DNA from 3 places in the Photorhabdus sp. RM323S genome. Region 1 is predicted to be linked to each of the others. Evidence: predicted binding sites of a transcription regulator. Region 1 holds the regulator's gene; each other region holds the start of a gene.

The links. The regulator LexA, encoded in region 1, represses DNA repair genes until DNA is damaged. The targets are predictions, from matches to a motif close to TNCTGTATGTACATACAGNA.
Region 2: uvrA (excinuclease ABC subunit UvrA) is a predicted target of LexA. The motif match lies at 4,117-4,136, and genes of this name have one in related genera.
Region 3: ACGF7G_RS09590 (DinI-like family protein) is a predicted target of LexA. The motif match lies at 1,452-1,471, and genes of this name have one in related genera.

The regions. Positions count from the first base shown of each region.
Region 1 covers NZ_JBHFKZ010000053.1:21,729-26,627, reverse strand. The annotation lists gene ACGF7G_RS18125 (DUF1266 domain-containing protein) at 1-650, opposite strand, end outside; gene zur (zinc uptake transcriptional repressor Zur) at 870-1,379, shown strand; gene lexA (transcriptional repressor LexA) at 1,515-2,120, opposite strand; gene ACGF7G_RS18110 (diacylglycerol kinase) at 2,240-2,611, opposite strand; gene plsB (glycerol-3-phosphate 1-O-acyltransferase PlsB) at 2,741-4,899, shown strand, end outside.
Region 2 covers NZ_JBHFKZ010000041.1:1,505-6,403, reverse strand. The annotation lists gene ACGF7G_RS15765 (PfkB family carbohydrate kinase) at 1-218, shown strand, start outside; gene ACGF7G_RS15760 (pseudouridine-5'-phosphate glycosidase) at 215-1,153, shown strand; gene uvrA (excinuclease ABC subunit UvrA) at 1,216-4,050, opposite strand; gene ACGF7G_RS15750 (single-stranded DNA-binding protein) at 4,284-4,817, shown strand.
Region 3 covers NZ_JBHFKZ010000016.1:62,733-67,631, forward strand. The annotation lists gene ACGF7G_RS09585 (rhodanese-related sulfurtransferase) at 1-933, opposite strand, end outside; gene ACGF7G_RS09590 (DinI-like family protein) at 1,194-1,430, opposite strand; gene ACGF7G_RS09595 (Kdo(2)-lipid IV(A) acyltransferase) at 1,764-2,705, shown strand; gene ACGF7G_RS09600 (peptide MFS transporter) at 3,271-4,809, shown strand.

The DNA of each region.
Region 1 (4,899 bases):
ACTTTAAACATTTTGCCATCACTAAGCGCAGCATCAACAGCAAAATGTTTTGAATGTACCCCACCCCACAAACCGGTTAGCATTTTCATATAACCTTCTTCATCAATAATTCCCCAGTCACTGTATAGTTGGGATTGATGTTCCTGAGTAGGTGATAATGGGAGCAGCCAGTAACGATAGTTATCATGAGCAACCCGTGACTGCAAAGGATAATGCTCCAGAGTTTCACTCCAAAAACCCAGCCAATAGTCACTCACAATATTTAACCGCAATACCTGGCGCTTTTCTTCCGGTAAAAAAGATAAACCTGCTTGTTGATAATAACGCCGTTGTTCCCATTCAGGACGTTTAACAATACGATAAATAATAACTGAAAGTAACATTACTGAAAATAATGCTATACTGACTACTTGTGCCAGAAGTAAATAATCTGTGGCAGGGACGGATACATTATCTATTATAAATAATACAATTGCTAAAGATAATATAATTCCCATACAGACTGCAATTACAAATAAAATATTAATCAATGCGTATAATGAACTCAGAAAAGGTAACTTTCTTTTTTCACAGATAATATTCTTTATTACCTGATAGCCTTTAGCAGGAAACTGCCTATAATGAGGCTGATTTTGTAAAAGTTCTTTCATCACAAATGATTCCTTTCCGAAAATTATCTACCATATATGATAATTCTTATCTGTATTATAACAAACCTCAGGAAAACATTATTTTTGCTGCTAAGTATCAATTTAATCAAATTAACCCCATAAGGGGACAAGCATAGTGAACTTTTCTGGAGAATATTTTCTATCGTAGAAACATGATAACATCCTAATATTGTTATCATGCTGGCTGTAAGGGGCGCAATGAAACTGATTAACCAAAAAAAGTTACTGGAACAAGCCGAAGCTATTTGCCTGGCACGGGGCGTTCGCTTTACTCCGCAGCGGTTTGAAGTTTTGCGTCTGATTTCAGAGCAACCCGGCGCAATCAGTGCTTATGATTTACTGGATTTATTGCGGGAAGCAGAACCACAGGCTAAACCACCAACCATATACCGGGCACTGGAATTTCTGCTGGAACAGGGATTTATTCATAAAATAGAATCCACCAACAGTTATGTGCTGTGCCACCATATCGAACAACCAAGCCACACCTCAGCAATGTTTATTTGCGACCGCTGTGGTTCTGTTACAGAACGGGATGGTGGAGCCGTTGAATCCGCTATTCAACAGTTAGCAAAAACTGCCGGATTCAGTTTACGCCATACAGTCATTGAAGCGCATGGTTTATGTTCCTCTTGTGCAGAGATTGAATCCTGTACTGAGCGGGATGGATGCCAGCACGACCACAGTATTGAGGTAAAAAAGAAATAGAGAACCTGTAAATAGCGGCAGGCAACCGCAGAATCACGTTCAAGATAATCATATTGATAAACCAATAACATGATTCTGCCGGAATATTGCAACTCTTTGACAATCACCAAAAAACAACGATTCGATATTTTACTATCAAAACCCATCACCGTTACGAATCACCCCGACGGCTAATCCTTCAATTGTCAGGCTCCGTTCGCGCAGATCCACCACGATTGGCTTAAACTCAGGGTTTTCTGCCAACAATTCAACTTTATTTCCCGTCTGTTTAAAACGTTTTACAGTTACTTCATCTTCAATACGGGCAACAATAACCTGCCCATTACGAACATCCTGTGTTTTATGCACAGCCAACAGATCACCATCCATAATCCCAATATTTTTCATGGACATACCGCTGACTCTCAACAGGAAATCCGCACTTGGCTTAAACAGTGCAGGATCAATCCGATAATGACTTTCAATGTGCTCCTGCGCCAACAGTGGTTCACCTGCGGCTACACGACCAATCAACGGTAAACCAGATTCTTCTAGCAGCAAACGGATACCCCTGGATGCCCCGGCAACAATCTCTATCACCCCTTTGCGAGCCAATGCTTTTAAATGCTCTTCAGCCGCATTAGGTGAACGGAAACCAAGACGTGATGCAATTTCAGCACGCGTTGGTGGCATACCCGTTTGCGAAATGTGGTCACGCACCAAGTCATAAACCTGCTGCTGCCTTACGGTAAGTGCTTTCATTTCGCCCCCTGTGTGTTTATACAGTCAAACTGTGAGTATATACAGGTAAATAGCGATTGGGAACCTGCTAGGGCAGAAAATCAGCCCAATATAGTATAATGACTCATTATTAAACTAAATCAGGTCACAAAATAGCGCCAGAGAATGGTACTCCAGACAATTAACGACAGCATCATCGTCAGAAAGACCGCCGCCGATCCCATATCTTTTGCCCGGCCGGACAGTTCATGGAATTCGCTGCCAATACGATCAACGACAGCTTCAATAGCACTGTTCAGGATCTCCACAATCACCACCAGTATCACTGAACCAATCAGTAAAATGCGTTCAATTGCGCTGATATCCAGATAAAATGCAACAATTATCGCCAATATAGATACGATTATTTCCTGCTGGAAAGCCGCTTCATTTTGCCACGCAGCCCTGAGACCTTTCATCGAATATACGGTTGCTTTGATGATACGGGTCAGTCCCTTGGATTGATTTGCCATAAGTTATTCACACCAAGTATGAGGTTATTTGCCACTTTTATCTTTTATTATCGTCTTAACATAACAGATCTCAACACCTGTTTCTGGTATGCTTGCGACATATTGCTAACAGGAGGCTTCAAGTTATTTATGTCAGGTTGGCGTAAAATATATTATAAATTATTGAATTTACCACTAAAAATACTGGTAAAGAGCAAACTTATCCCTACAGATCCCATTACCGAATTACGGCTTGATACGACACGTCCTATTTTGTACGTCTTGCCGTATCACTCCAAAGCAGACTTACTGACATTACGTCAGCAATGTCTTGAGCAGGATCTGCCGGACCCTTTAAATTCACTGGAGATCGGTGATACTGAGCTTCCGGGCTATGTATTTATCGATAATGGCCCACGCGTATTCCGCTATTGCGCACCAAAGCAGGAATCGGTAAAAATTTTCCATGCTTATCTGGATCTGCATCGTAATAATCCAAACCTGGATATTCAACTGCTGCCAGTTTCTGTCATGTTTGGTCGTTCCCCCGGACGTGAAGGGCACAGCACCCCACATCTGCGGCTACTTAATGGTATTCAAAAGTTCTTCGCCATTCTCTGGCTGGGCCGGGACAGTTTTGTGCGTTTTTCAAACACAGTGTCTCTGCGTTATATGGCAACGGAGCATGGCACAGACAAGACAATTGCTCATAAGTTGGCTCGTGTGGCACGAATGCACTATGCACGCCAACGCCTGGCGGCGGTGGGTCCGCGTCTGCCTGTTCGTCAAGAGTTGTTTAATAAGCTGCTGGCTTCAAAAGCGATAGAAAAGGCCGTCACTGATGAGGCCCGCAGCAAGAAAATCTCCCATGAGAAAGCGCAACAGAATGCCGTTAACATGATGGAAGAGATTGCTGCGAATTTCTCTTATGAAACAGTACGGCTGTCAGATCGTGTGCTTGGTTGGACTTGGAACCGTCTGTATCAGGGGATCAATGTTCACAACGCTGAACGCATCCGTCGTTTGGCACAGGATGGTCACGAACTGGTTTATGCGCCCTGCCACCGTAGTCATATGGATTATCTGCTGCTCTCCTATGTGATTTATCATCAGGGTTTGGTGCCGCCCCATATCGCTGCGGGCATCAACCTGAATTTCTGGCCGGCAGGCCCGATATTCCGCCGCCTTGGTGCATTTTTCATTCGCCGTACGTTTAAAGGTAATAAACTCTACGCCACGATATTCCGTGAATATCTGGGCGAGTTATTTGCACGCGGTTATTCTGTTGAATACTTTATGGAAGGCGGTCGTTCCCGGACAGGTCGTTTGCTCGATCCCAAAACGGGCACCCTGACCATGACGTTACAAGCAATGTTGAGAGGCGAATCACGCCCAATCACTATCGTGCCAATTTATATCGGTTACGAACATGTGATGGAAGTTGCCACCTATGCCAAAGAGCTGCGGGGGGCAACCAAAGAGAAAGAGAGCCTTTTCCAGATGCTGCGCGGTTTGCGTAAACTTCGTAATCTAGGTCAAGGTTATGTAAACTTTGGTGAACCTATCCCGTTGATCCAATATCTTAATCACCATGTTCCTGACTGGCGGGACTCTATTGATCCAATAGAATTCCACCGTCCCGAATGGGTTAACCCGACAGTCAGTAAGCTAGCCGGGAAAATCATGGTGAATATCAACAATGCTGCGGCAGCTAACGCAATCAACCTGTGTTCAACCGCCCTGCTGTCATCACGTCAGCGAGCACTTACTCGTGAGCAACTGCTTGAGCAGTTGGATTGTTATATACAACTCATGCGCAACGCGCCTTATACTGACGATGTTACTGTGCCCAGGAAAACCGCAGAAGAGTTGTTGGAACACGCTCTGCAAATGGATAAGTTCGAGGTAGACAAGGACAGTATGGGCGACATCATTATCCTACCGCGTGAGCGTGCGGTTTTGATGACCTACTACCGCAACAATATCCAGCATTTATTGGTACTGCCATCACTAATTGCCTGCATCGTTATTGATCATCGCCGTATCAGCCGTGAAGCGTTACTAAGCCAGGTAGAAATTATTTATCCCCTGCTCAAAGCAGAACTGTTTATACGTTACAGCAAAGCAGATCTGCGGGAAGTGGTTAATATCCTGGTTAATGAGCTTACCCGCCAGAGCCTTATCTGCAACAAAGAGCAAGGTATGCTGGTGTTGAATCCAGCGCGTATTCGCCCATTGCAATTGCTGGCAGCCGGTGTCCGCGAAACATTGCAACGTTATGCCATCACCCTCTCTTTACTGAATGCCAA
Region 2 (4,899 bases), on a different contig from region 1:
GGTGGTCACTTCCCATCAGTATTAAGATTGTCAATGTAACAGGTGCCGGCGATGCCATGATGGCCGGACTGGTGAACTGTTGGCTGGAAGATATGACGCTGGCAGAAAGTGTTCGTTTTGCTCAAGGGTGTTCCGCTCTTACATTATCTTGTGAATTTACCAATAATCCAAACCTGTCAAATGGCAGCGTCCGAAAACTATTGGAATTACGATCATGAAAAATCACGCTATTGGAAATGAATATCTGGATGTTTCCCCGGAAGTTGCAGAAGCTTTAGCAGATAACCAACCCGTTGTAGCGTTGGAATCTACGATTATTGCTCAAGGGATGCCTTATCCGCAAAATGTAGAAATTGCGTTACAGGTTGAGCAAAAAATCAGGGAAAATGGCGCTATTCCTGCAACGATAGCTGTTATCAATGGGCACATGAAAGCCGGTTTGTCCCATGAAGAAATAGAACTTTTGGGCAGTGAAGGCTATAAGGTGACTAAAGTCAGCCGCCGTGATTTACCCTTTGTGGTCGCTGCCGGAAAAAATGGTGCGACCACCGTTGCCTCTACCATGATTATTGCAGAAATGGTGGGGATTAAAATTTTCGCTACCGGTGGCATTGGTGGTGTGCATCGTGGAGCAGAACATACTTTTGATATTTCAGCCGATTTGCAGGAGTTGGCGAAAACCAGTGTTGCGGTAGTCTGTGCGGGTGCTAAATCCATTCTGGACCTTGGTCTGACAACAGAATACCTTGAGACTCACGGTGTACCATTAATTGGCTATCAGACCCACTCTTTACCGGCATTTTTCTGCCGTACCAGTCCATTTTCTGTCAATATTCGCCTGGATTCTCCAGAACAAATAGCCCAAGCAATGGTGATAAAATGGGATACCGGATTACAGGGGGGATTAGTGATTGCTAACCCAATCCCTGAGCAGTATGCCATGCCGGAAGCGGAGATCAATGCCGCAATTGAACAGGCGGTGCACGAATCCATTGAGCAAGGAATGAGTGGAAAGGAATGTACGCCGTTTTTGTTGGCTCGAGTGGTTGAGTTGACCGGAGGCGATAGTCTATCTGCCAATATTCAGTTGATACTCAATAACGCTGAACTGGCGGCGAAAATTGCTTGTTGTTATTGGGCAAATCGTACATGAAGTCAGTTTCGGAAATTTACTGGCAGAAAACAGCGGGGCTCAACTGAGCCCCTATTTGCGAATTAGGCTTTTTTCTTCAATATCGGTTTCAGGAAACGAGCAGTATGTGATTTCTCACATTCAGCGATTTCTTCTGGCGTACCAGAAATCAAAATTTCACCGCCACCGCTTCCTCCTTCAGGACCAAGATCCACGATCCAGTCAGCGGTTTTAATCACATCAAGATTATGCTCAATAACCACAATGGTATTTCCTTGATCGCGTAACTGATGCAAAACCGCCAATAATTGCTGAATATCAGCAAAATGCAGACCGGTTGTTGGTTCATCAAGAATATATAACGTCTGTCCAGTTCCACGTTTAGATAGCTCACGCGCCAATTTTACCCGTTGTGCTTCACCACCTGACAACGTCGTTGCTGATTGCCCCAGACGGATATAAGAAAGACCGACATCTATCAGTGTTTGCAGTTTGCGGGCCAGAGCAGGAACAGCATCAAAGAATTCACGGGCTTCTTCGATCGTCATATTCAGGACTTCATTGATATTCTTGCCTTTATATTTTACTTCCAGTGTTTCGCGGTTATAACGCTTACCTTTACACTGATCGCAAGGGACATAAATATCAGGCAAAAAGTGCATTTCTACCTTAATAACGCCATCACCCTGACAAGCTTCACAGCGTCCACCTTTAACGTTAAAACTGAATCGTCCGGGTGTATACCCACGGGTGCGGGATTCAGGTACGCCTGCAAACAACTCACGGACTGGCGTGAATACACCGGTGTAAGTTGCAGGGTTAGAGCGGGGAGTTCGGCCGATCGGACTCTGGTCAATATCAATCACTTTATCGAAATGCTCCAATCCTTGAATATCAATATAAGGAGCAGGATTAATATTGGTTGCGCCATTCAATTGGCGTTGTGCAATGGGGAACAGCGTATCATTTATTAGTGTCGATTTACCGGAGCCAGAGACCCCAGTAATACAAGTGAATAATCCGACCGGCAGGTTGAACGTCACATTTTTCAGGTTATTACCTTTCGCGCCAATCAGCTTCAGTACCTTTTTGGGATCCGCCGCAATACGCTGCTCTGGGATTGAAATTTCCCGTTCACCACTCAGGAATTTACCTGTCAGTGAATCTTTGCTAATCATGATATCTTTAACTGTACCTTCCGCGACGATTTCGCCACCATGTACACCCGCTCCAGGGCCGATATCAATAATATGGTCGGCAGCACGGATTGCATCCTCATCATGCTCAACCACAATCACGGTATTCCCCAGATTACGCAAGTGAATCAGCGTTTCCAGCAGGCGTTCATTATCCCGCTGATGTAAGCCAATAGACGGTTCATCAAGTACATACATTACTCCCACCAAACCTGCACCAATCTGGCTGGCAAGACGGATACGTTGAGCTTCGCCACCAGAGAGTGTTTCGGCAGAACGGGAGAGCGTTAAATAATTCAGACCAACATTAACCAGAAATTTCAGGCGGTCACGGATCTCTTTCAGTACTTTTTCGGCAATTTGTGCACGCTGACCACTGAGCTTGATATTTTGGAAGAAGTCCATTGCATGGCCGATACTGAAATCCGAGATTTCCGGTAAAGTTGTATTCTCAATAAATACATAACGGGCTTCTTTGCGTAAACGGGTTCCGTGACAGGAAATACATGAGCGGTTGCTGATATATTTCGCCAATTCCTCACGAACGGCTGTAGATTCTGTCTCTTTATAACGGCGTTCCATATTATGCAGTACACCCTCAAATGGGTGGTTGCGTACTGTGGTATCGCCACGGTCATTGGTATATTTAAATTCAATGGATTGTTTACCGGAACCGTATAACACCACGTTCTGAATACTGGCGCTCAGGGAATTGAAAGGTGCTTCAATATCAAATTTATAATGGTTTGCCAATGAACACAGCATCTGGAAATAGTAGAAATTACGGCGATCCCAGCCCCGAATTGCCCCCCCTGCCAGAGAGATATCACCATTCTGGATGACTCTGTCAGGATCAAAAAATTGCTGAATGCCTAAACCATCGCAAGTTGGGCAGGCACCAGCTGGGTTGTTAAAAGAAAACAGGCGAGGTTCCAGCTCACTCATGCTATAGCCACATGCAGGACATGCAAAGTTAGCGGAGAAAATCAGTTCTTCAACTTTATTGTCATCCATATCGGCGACAATGGCTGTGCCACCTGAAAGCTCCAGCGCTGTTTCAAAAGATTCAGCCAAGCGTTGAGCCAGATCGGGGCGAACTTTAAAGCGATCAATGACCACCTCAATGGTATGTTTCTTCTGTAATTCCAGTTTTGGGGGATCGGACAGATCACAGACTTCACCATCAATACGTGCGCGGATATACCCTTGTGTTGCCAGATTATCCAGCAGCTTAGAGTGTTCCCCTTTGCGTTCTTTGACGATTGGTGCCAGCAACATCAGGCGATGACCTTCTGGCAGTGCCAGAACATTATCTACCATCTGGCTGACAGTCTGTGCTGCGAGTGGAACATCGTGATCAGGACAACGAGGTTCACCTACACGGGCAAACAGCAAACGCAGATAATCATGAATTTCGGTAATTGTTCCCACGGTTGAACGTGGGTTATGGGAAGTAGATTTTTGTTCAATGGAAATCGCCGGGGATAGCCCTTCGATATGATCAACATCGGGTTTCTCCATCAGTGACAGAAACTGGCGCGCATAAGCTGAAAGCGATTCAACATAACGACGCTGCCCTTCTGCATAAAGCGTATCAAATGCCAGAGAAGACTTACCTGAGCCGGACAAACCCGTGATAACTATCAGTTTGTCTCGGGGAATTATCAGATTGATATTTTTGAGATTATGGGTGCGTGCGCCCCGAACTTCGATGTTATCCATGAACCATTTCCCAGATTATTCGTACGTGCATAACTAATAATAAGTGCGTTATTATTACACAGAGTTGACTGATTAGATATACAGTAGTTAAGTGAAATAATGCAATAAGTACATATAAAGTACGGTAAGCTTCGCAAAGTCCGTTCTAATGTGGCTCTGTTTCATTTTTAGCATCGCATGTTAAACTGCATTGCTTATAATTGTAGAAATTCATTTCATCAGGAGTATTCCCAATGGCCAGCAGAGGCATAAACAAAGTTATTTTAATCGGCAACCTGGGGCAGGACCCAGAAGTCCGCTATATGCCAAACGGTGGCGCAGTTACTAATATTACTCTGGCGACTTCTGAAAGCTGGCGCGATAAACAGACCGGTGAGATGAAAGAGAAGACTGAATGGCATCGGGTTGTTTTATTCGGCAAACTGGCGGAAGTCGCGGGTGAATACCTGCGTAAAGGTTCACAGGTTTATATCGAAGGCGCACTGCAAACCCGTAAATGGCAGGATCAGAACGGCCAGGATCGTTACACCACTGAAGTGGTAGTAAACATAGGCGGTACCATGCAAATGCTGGGTGGGCGTGCGAGCGGCTCCCAAGATAACCAATCGCAAGGCGGTAGCTGGGGACAACCACAGCAGCCACAATCACAACAATCACAACAATCTCAGCAGTTCAGCGGCGGTAGTGCTCCTTCCCGTCCGGCTCAGTCCTTTGCTCCACAAAACAATGAGCCACCGATGGATTTTGATGATGACATTCCGTTTTAGGTGCGCCTTTTTGCTTTGTAAATCAAGTGGTTAACTAATGATTTTGAGTTAATCATAGGCTGTTGGAGCGCCTATTGCAAGC
Region 3 (4,899 bases), on a different contig from region 1:
GACTTCTTCCCCACATGCTTCGCTACAACAACCTTCAAATTTAGCAGCACATTCCGGGCACTGAATAAACAACAGGTGACAACCATCATTCTTACAATTAATATGGCTATCACAAGACGCTCCACATTGATGGCAATGAGCAATGACATCATCTGAAATACGTTCTCCCATCCGCTCATCAAATACAAAGTTTTTACCCATAAAACGCACTGGTAATCCCTGCTCCCTGGCTTTACGGGCATATTCGATAACACCGCCTTCTACGTGATATACGTTTCTAAAACCATTGTGCAACATATAAGCACTGGCCTTTTCACACCGAATACCACCGGTGCAATACATCACAATGTTTTTATCCTTATTATCCTGCAACATTTCCACTGCCATTGGCAATTGTTCACGGAAGGTATCAGAAGGAATTTCAATTGCATTTTCAAAATGCCCGACTTCATATTCATAGTGATTACGCATATCGACAAATAGCGTCTCAGGATCATCCAACATCTGGTTGACCTGCTCTGCTTTAAGATATTCACCGGTTTTTGATGAATCAAAAGTTTCATCTTTAATACCGTCAGCCACTACGCGGTCACGCACTTTCATACGCAAAACCCAGAAAGATTTTCCATCATCATCAAGGGCGATATTCAACCTCAAATTATCCAATGCAGGATCGACGCAATACAATAACGCTTTAAATGCTTCCAGCTGATGAGTTGGTACACTTATCTGTGCATTGATCCCTTCTTTGGCAATATAAACCCGGCCAAATACTGAAAACTCAGTAAACTGTTGATACAGGCTATCGCGGAAAGCCTGAGGATCTAATATATTAAAATATTTATAAAAAGAGATGGTAGTACGAGGCTGGCTCTCCGCCAGCATACGTGCTTTCAACTCTTTATTAGAAATGCGGTTATGTAACACTGGCATGGTGTACTTTCCTGAATTTCAAGTCATAAGATTAAATGTAATAAGTGATGACCTCCGCCATCAAGCAGGTATGATAACGAAAATGATTTTCAACGAGTAGTAATTTGTAACGCGGTAACAGGAAATCAATAATAAAATGGGAGGTCTTCCCCTCCCATCGATTGATCATGAAATCCTTCACATCACAGATTATAGGATAAACACCTCAGGTTGCTGGCAACCGACAGGTTTAACTGGCTGTAATTTAGCTTAACCCTCATTCAGGGCTGGAACCAATCATCAGCACTTTCCCATGTTTCTTGCAGAATTTCTTCAACAACTTTCCTGTCATCGGGAGTACCACCACAGACAGATAGCCCATCATTACCCGCTAACTTCACATTGGTTTTAATATCAGGCCAACGGCGTTTAAGACGGTTATCCAGTTCTACAGCAAGAGCGGGGACAGCACCTTTTGGCAGCTTCTTAGATTTATCGATAGTCACTTCTACATGCATAGTTTTTCCCTCCACGAACATTACTGTTTATACAAACAGTAATATTATCCACCCACATTGTAAATAGCCTCTAGAAAACTATTTTAATAACTATTTATCAACAACTTATAAGACATCATTCTTTACGGATAGCAAAACTGGATGACAGACGAACACGCCACTCTACTAGCGAAAGAAAACAGCAGGCAGTTTAGTAGAACCGGCCAGAACATGACTCACAATCGATATCCTAAACATTTCATGTCTGAAAACTTCGATATCCCGTCAAAAAGTGTCACAATAGGCGAATTGTTTTGTCCATCTTATTTGGAACCATAAATAACCTGAGAATCCATGATACACGCACCTTCTTTTCAACGCTCATTGCTTCATCCCCGTTATTGGCTTACCTGGTTTGGTATCAGCCTGCTTTACTTGCTGGTCCTGCTCCCCTACCCCATTATTTATTGGATAGGCACCCGTCTGGGCAGATTCTCCATGCGCTTTTTGAAAAAACGCACCAGAATTGCCGAAAGAAATCTTGAGCTATGTTTTCCGGATATGTCGCAAGAGAAACGCAGTGAGCTGCTAATAAAAAACTTCGAATCCGTCGGAATGGGGGTATTTGAAACAGGTATAGCCTGGTTTTGGCCGGACTGGCGGGTAGAACGCTGGTTTAAAGTTACCGGGCGGGAAAACATCCAGAAAATCCAGGCTAGTGGACAAGGAATTGTCGTTATCGGTATTCATTTCCTGACGCTGGAACTGGGTGCCAGAATTATCGGTTTACTCAATCCGGGAATTGGTGTTTACCGCCCAAATGATAATCCGGTCGTGGATTGGTTACAAATATGGGGACGACTGCGCTCCAACAAATATATGCTGGATAGGAAAGATGTCAAAGGCATGATCCGCTGCCTGAAAAATGGTGAAATCGTCTGGTACGCGCCCGATCATGATTACGGCCCACGAAATAGCGTATTCGCGCCACTATTTGCGGTAGAACATGCTGCAACAACCACAGGCACCTCTATCCTTGCGCGTCTCGCTGATCCGGCAATGATCCCATTTACCCCCCGCCGTCTGCCTGACGGAAAAGGTTATGAATTAATTATTCAACCTGCGGTAGATGGATTCCCTAAAGATGATGAAGTGAAAGCAGCAGCTTTTATGAACAAAATCGTGGAACAGGAGATCTTACAGGCTCCTGATCAATATATGTGGCTACATCGTCGCTTTAAAACCCGACCTAATGGTCAGCCTTCTCTGTACGGGCAGGCTGACAAAGTTCATTAAATATCATTAGCGGCTGTTTCTTCATCCAAGAAACGGCCATAATGAGTTTCAATACAGCCTGATAGTCCATTATCTTATTCCAATACTGGTGTTGTACCTTTTAATCCTATTCATTACCGATTTTTATACAAAAAATAGAAACTAAAATGGCTAAATAAAAACAAAGCTAACAATCAAATGACTGTACTTTTTTACCTTTCATTATCACTCTCAATATCTGGACTCTGAAAAAATTATTTATATCTCATAACTATTATTGAATGACTTTAAAATCTTTTTATTTACAAAAATATGAATAAGTCAATAGTTATCATCATTACGTGATAAAAAATGAGATTTCTGTCGAACTTTACCATGAAAAATGGAATATAAAGCACGAGATATCCTGTTTATTAATAAAATTAGCCGGAAAGTATGTTAAAAATATATTAATAAGACAGGATGTCATTTACTAAAAAAGCGTGGCTTTTTTGTTTGCTCTAAACCAACGCTGAGAGAGCTTTTCAAGAGCTTGATTTGTTGCACACACTACACTCCCAGAGTGCAGTATTACAGGAAAACTTAGATGCAATCCTCTATTAACAACACAAAAAACCGAACCTTTTTTGGGCATCCTTATCCATTAAGTTCGCTGTTCTTCACAGAAATGTGGGAACGTTTCTCTTACTACGGTATTCGCCCACTACTGATCTTGTTTATGGCGGCATCCATCTACGATGGTGGTATGGGTATTCCTCGTGAACAAGCAGCTGCTATTGTTGGTATTTTTGCCGGTAGTGTTTATTTGACTGCCCTGCCTGGCGGATGGCTGGCAGATAACTGGTTAGGTCAACGTCAAGCCGTCTGGTATGGTTCGATCATTATTGCGTTAGGACATCTGTCTATCGCACTTTCCGCTTTTTTAAGTCATCACTTGTTTTTCATCGGTTTATTACTGATCGTACTAGGTACAGGACTGTTTAAAACCTGTGTCACCGTTATGGTCGGAACTCTGTATAAAAAAGATGACCCACGCCGTGATGGTGGTTTTTCCCTATTCTATATGGGAATTAACATTGGTTCCTTCATTGCTCCGCTGACTACAGGCTTGCTGGTTCGTGACTATGGCTGGCACTGGGGTTTTGGTATCGGTGGATTGGGAATGCTGGCTGCCCTATTGATATTCCGTTTCTACACGATCCCTTTGATGCGCCAATATGATAAAGAGGGTGGTTTGGATTCAAATTGGGATCGCCCTACAGTAAAGCGTAAAAACGTCGGCAAATGGGTCTTTGCTACTGTTATCGCTATAATTGCCATTATTGCTCTGCTAATCCTTGGTATAATTCCATTCAATCCGATAACCGTAGCCAGCACAATGGTCTATGTGATCTCATCCTGTGTAATACTTTACTTTGCCTATCTGTTCCTGTTTGCCGGCTTAAGCAGTAGTGACCATTCGCGCCTGCTGGTCTGTTTTATCCTGCTGGTATCTGCTGCATTCTTCTGGTCTGCATACGAGCAAACACCAACTTCATTCAACCTGTTTGCCAATGATTATACTGACCGTATGGTAATGGGGTTTGAGATCCCGACAGTATGGTTCCAGTCGATTAATGCACTGTTTATTATCCTGCTGGCCCCCGTATTCAGTTGGTTCTGGCCCAGATTGGCAAAAAACAATATCAACCTAAGCAGTATCAGTAAATTCATTATTGGTCTTCTGTTAGCCGCTGGTGGTTTTGGCGTGATGATTCTGGCTGCGCAAAATGTGCTGGCAACAGGTGAAACCGTTTCTCCTTTCTGGCTGGTATCCAGTTCTCTGTTTCTGACACTCGGTGAACTGTGCCTTAGCCCGATTGGCCTTGCCACTGTGACGCTGCTGGCACCATCCCGAATGCGTGGTCAGGTAATGGGCTTGTGGTTCTGTGCAAATGCACTGGGTAATCTGGCCGCAGGCCTGATTGGTGGACATGTTCGTGCAGATCAACTGGACAGCCTGCCTGATCTGTTCTCCCGCGTATCTCTGGCTCTGATTATTTGCGCGGCCGTGTTGATGGTGTTAATTGTCCCCATCCGCCGTCTACTCAATTATGCTGATAAGTCAGAAGCAAAAGCTCAATAATATTTATCGCCAGCATAAAGCCATCTGAATCATAAGATGGCTTTATGCCCCTAAAAACAAATCCATCAGTGTACTGCCGTTATGATTGAT